2 regions of the Paenibacillus phoenicis genome follow, and region 1 is predicted to be linked to the other one. Evidence: riboswitches for the same ligand, from Rfam matches in the RefSeq annotation. Region 1 holds a riboswitch; the other holds the start of a gene.
What was found. A riboswitch is a leader RNA that binds a small molecule or an ion and turns the genes downstream of it on or off. The one in region 1 is predicted to bind cyclic di-AMP.

Region 1 (2,393 bases):
ACGGGGAAGATACTCGCCTCGAGATCAAGATGCAATATAAAGCACCGCTGGCATGGGTTCAGATCGATCCGGATTACACCTTAACGGTGGAGAACCTTCACATCAACAACTATCTGAAAGCGGAAGTCCCTGAAACCACGCTGTCCCGCTCCAATATGAGCGTCACCAAGCTGCTTGAAGCGATCCTTGGGGGACTTCTGTGGTAAACCTAGGTCCATACTTCTATAAGGAGGGAAAGAAATGAGTTTCGTTCGTTTGGGGTGGACTGCCCTGAAAAGCCAATTTCCCTCGGTCATCATCTTGTTTCTGTACCAGCTGCTGTGGGGATTGTTCTTGTACCGGTTGGTCGATACCGCGGTAATGGCGCTGCTGCAACGATATCCTGACCCGCCGCCCACTGCGCTGTCGAAACTACTGTTCTTGCTTGAGGGACAAATGAATTTATGGAGCAATCCCGAGGTTCGGCTGTATTGCTGGCTGCTGGCAGGGATGGTCGTCCTGCGCATGATCTTGACTCCGTTGATCCAAGCCGGAATCTTCTACGGCTTCACACCGGCCGATCACCGCAGCCCGGGGTTCCCCCTGTTCCGAGGGATGAAGGAATTTGGCAAACCGGTGATTCTGTTTTACGCGATGGAGCTCGTGCTTACCTTGCTGCCCGCCTTCTGGATTGTACCGAGGCTGCTGTCGCTCTGGCCGGGACTCACCGGGATGGAAATCCCGATGGCAACCTGGCTCACCGGGCTTGGTCTGATTCTTGGCTGGTTCATCTACGGCTGGTTCATCCGGCAGTGCCTGTTATTTGTCCAGTTCGGCTACCTGTTTAAGGCCGGGGTTTGGAATTCCCTGCTGGTTTGCTTCCGAACCCTCTTGCAGGGCATCTCCATCTCGTTGATTCTCGGGGCTTTTGGCCTGATCCTCTTCCTTCTGTTCGGAACCGCATCTTGGGTTTGGACGGGGATGCTGGCCCTGATCCTGCAGCAGGCTTATCCCCTCTTCCGCTGCACGTTTAAGGTCTGGAAGATCGCCTCTCAATTTCATCTTTGGCAGTCAAAGGCACAAAAAAGTTAAAATTTTTTAACTCCTCAAAAACCCCGTAACAACAAGGCCTTCGCCGTTTGGCGAAGGCCTTCAGTCCTATTTCCCCTCTTAATCTTGTGAATTAGGCATTGCCAAAAGATACCTGACTTTGTTACAATAACAGCAACGCAATTTCAGTAACAGTTTTGTAATTATTTTTGTCATCTTTGGCAGGAGATTGGTGCCGGATGTCAAATAAGAAATGTCAGGTGTGAAAAACAAAGCCGAATTCCCTTCACCAGGGAAACGGGGGAACCACTTTGGGTGAATTGATCTCGCTTTAGAGGGATCATAGGGAACCTTCAACCGAATCCTTAAGCTAACCTCGTAGGCATTGGAAGGAGCATAACTTCTTGAAGAAGCGTTTGACGGTAGCAGCAGTAAGTTTTGCCATGCTTTTCACCATTGGAACTGGCAGCGTTTTCGCCGATTCCAAACTGGACAGCGTCATCGGCGGCGCGCTCGGAAGCAGCTATGTTGCGGGCGGAACCACAACCGACGGGTTCGACTGTTCTGGATTTACGATGTACGTCTTCTCGAAGATCGGCATCAAGCTGCCTCACCAATCCGCATCCCAATACAAAATGGGAACTGCGGTTGACAAGAGCGAATTGATCGAGGGCGATTTGGTCTTCTTTAATACTTCCGGTAAAGGCGTTTCTCATGTCGGCATCTACGTCGGCGACGGCAAATTTGCTCATGCCTCCTCCTCCAAAGGTGTAGTCATCAGCAAATTAAGCGAGAAGTATTACGTCGAGCGTTACGTTGGAGCGAAACGGATCATGAGCAACGACAAGTATGAAGATGTGACCGGTGAAATTGCTGAACACGATGATGTTCAATAAGAACTCGCTACGAAGCCCGTGGGGATGTTGATAACAACGTCTCTGCGGGTTTTTTCCTTGTCTTCCCTTCTCCCTAGCCCCAGTCCCTTAGGAACCATTACCCACGAATCGCCTCGCGAAAACAGGCCAATAGAAGCGTTTTTTTTCGACAAACTTGTCAACTCTGGACGCCTTTGGTAAAATGAACAACGTAAATGGTAACAACTTTGTAATTATTGTTGTAACTGTTTCTGTGCAAGATCTTGGGTGCAATCTACAATGAAACTGCCGAATTCCCACGCACCCGGGAAGCGGGGGACCCACCATAGGGTGAATTGATTTTCGCTATAAAGGTAACAGCTCCCAAACTAATAACTACCATTTCAATCAAGGTTACTTACCTCTATAGCAAATCATAGGGAACCTTCAACCGAATCCATAAGCTAACCTCGTAGGCCTTGGAAGGAGTAAGACATCTTGAGAAAGACT
Region 2 (2,393 bases), 1.3 Mb from region 1:
TATTCCCCATTGGATGGAATATCCCCAAATTTCATGCAACATATAAATTGCCATATTAATCCATAGGAGTAATCCAATAGCGATCATCAAGAAAAAAATGATGTCATGCTTTTTAATGGTTATCATGACGGTCTTTTTTCCATTCATTTAAACGTGATTCTAATAACTTCATCAACTGAGGATCGGCCTGCTGCATCGCGTCGACCATATGATTTACCATCAAGTCCCCGTAGTCGTGAATTAAACCTACCGTAACAGTTTTCGTTTGTTCGGTAATAAATTCCTCCTTGCTTTGTACAGGTTCAAAATAACTCTGCCTGGCTCTCCCCTTCCCTATTGTTGTTTTCTTCAGATGCCCTTTTTCAATCAAGCGATTCATCACCGTCATCACAGCATTGAAAGATAAATCATCCTCCAGAAGAGACTGAACTTCTTTAATTGTTATTCTATTATGTTCCCAAATAATCTCCATGATTTGAGCTTCTAGTGAGCCAAAAAAGCGATTTAGCCCCTCCTCGTTTAAATACATCCGTTTAACAGACATGCTTTCACCCTTTCATCCTATACTACATATTGTAGTTAATAAACTTTCATTGGTCAATTTACAAAAATAATCATCCTCCTTGGATGATTATTTTTGCAAAACATAAGGACAAGCCGATAATTTCTTACAGCTTGTCCTTTTTATAGTTATTCTTGACCAATCATTTTAAGATAACTCTGCTCACTCACAACACGCCTTGCAGTAACATACCGCTCTTTATAATAAGATTCTGACAAACTGCTTATTCTTACACCTTTACTACTTGAAGAGTGTGCAAACTTATTGTCGCCGATATAGATGCCTGCATGAGAAATACCCTTCCCATCCGTATTAAAAAATACCAAATCTCCAGTTCGAAGTTTGTCCTGATCCACCGGAGTTCCCTCTTTTGCCTGGCTTTTTGACGTACGAGGCAAATCCAAATTGAACTTATCAAAAACATATAAAATAAAACCCGAGCAATCAAAACCGGCTACTGTTGTACCTCCATACAAGTAAGGAGTCCCCACCACTTTATCTACTTCATTTTCAAGTTTGGCCGAACTAGCAAAGGAACTGGTAGCGCTCGCTGAAAAAATAAGTGCTGCACCTAATGTCGATAAGATCAATTTTCTCAAATATGTAGTCTCCCTTCGATGCCTACGGAGTTAGCTGAGGGTTCGGTAGAAGGTTCCCTATATTCTTTTTACGAAAAGAATAATTCACCCAAAATTGGTTCCCCCGTTTTCTGTTAAGAAATTCGGCAAAAATTAATTTTTTGTAACCCTACATAATGTAGTCTATTTTCTGTTATTTTGTCAATCCTTATTTTTATAGAAGTACAAAAAATGTAATATGAATGTTTAATCACTTACTGAGGGCTTTCGGAAGCTATTAGAAATGTCGAAACAGATGATTTTTATAAAAATAAGAACGTATCGAAAATTGACATTATCAATATACCATATTTATACTACTGCTTGTAGGGTTACAAGATTTTAATTATTTAGTTACCGTTCTTACATAGTGTATATGTCCTTTATAAGATGAAATTAAGAATGCCATAGCCTCTTCTACAATATGTCCATGTTGGAATAAGAACAGGGAAGGTGGTGATTAAAATATCACATAGAGGTTAAATTAAATACTTAAAAATAACAAATTATGCGAAGGAGCAAGATCATGAATAACAATCATAAACATGATCAAAGCGATCATTCCCGTCGTTCTTCTGAACATCAACATAAAGAACAGCACCACGAACCCAACGAACACCAACATCACCAACATGATGAGCATGAGCAACATCAGCATGTAAGACACGAGGATCATCATCAGCATGATGAGCACCAACATGGAAACCATGTTATGCACGCTGGCGGACATGATCATTCCGGCCATCATGGGCATATGGTTGAAGATTTTAAGAAACGTTTCTATATATCCTTAATTATCACGATTCCGATCCTAATCATTTCCCCAATGATTCAAATGTTCATGGGCGTAAGCTGGCGATTTCCGGGGGATACATACCTTCTGTTCCTCTTGTCCTCATTTGTCTTCTTCTATGGGGGCTGGCCTTTTATTAAAGGGGCTAAGGATGAACTTTCCGTAAAAAACCCGGGCATGATGACTCTCATCTGTCTCGCCATCGTTGTTGCGTATGTTTACAGTACAAGCTCTACTTTCGGACTCACCACGACAGACTTTTTCTGGGAGCTTGCCACGTTAATCGACATTATGCTACTCGGGCATTGGATTGAGATGAAGTCCATCATGGGGGCCACTAAAGCTTTAGAGGAGCTCGCAAAACTTATGCCTTCCGATGCACATTTGGTAAAAGAAAGCGGCGAGATTATCGAAATCGATG

Region 2: it holds a riboswitch for cyclic di-AMP, as region 1 does, so the genes downstream of both, U9M73_RS12005 (C40 family peptidase) here and U9M73_RS18405 (C40 family peptidase) in region 1, are expected to answer to the same signal.

What each region holds. Positions count from the first base shown of each region.
Region 1 is NZ_JAYERP010000001.1:3,877,130-3,879,522, reverse strand. Features, by position in the region: gene U9M73_RS18415 (M1 family metallopeptidase) at 1-206, shown strand, start outside; gene U9M73_RS18410 (hypothetical protein) at 241-1,071, shown strand; cyclic di-AMP (ydaO/yuaA leader) riboswitch at 1,293-1,429, shown strand; gene U9M73_RS18405 (C40 family peptidase) at 1,434-1,925, shown strand; cyclic di-AMP (ydaO/yuaA leader) riboswitch at 2,181-2,377, shown strand; gene U9M73_RS18400 (C40 family peptidase) at 2,382-2,393, shown strand, end outside.
Region 2 is NZ_JAYERP010000001.1:2,553,156-2,555,548, forward strand. Features, by position in the region: gene U9M73_RS11995 (M56 family metallopeptidase) at 1-126, opposite strand, end outside; gene U9M73_RS12000 (BlaI/MecI/CopY family transcriptional regulator) at 113-544, opposite strand; gene U9M73_RS12005 (C40 family peptidase) at 691-1,161, opposite strand; cyclic di-AMP (ydaO/yuaA leader) riboswitch at 1,166-1,299, opposite strand; gene U9M73_RS12010 (copper-translocating P-type ATPase) at 1,706-2,393, shown strand, end outside.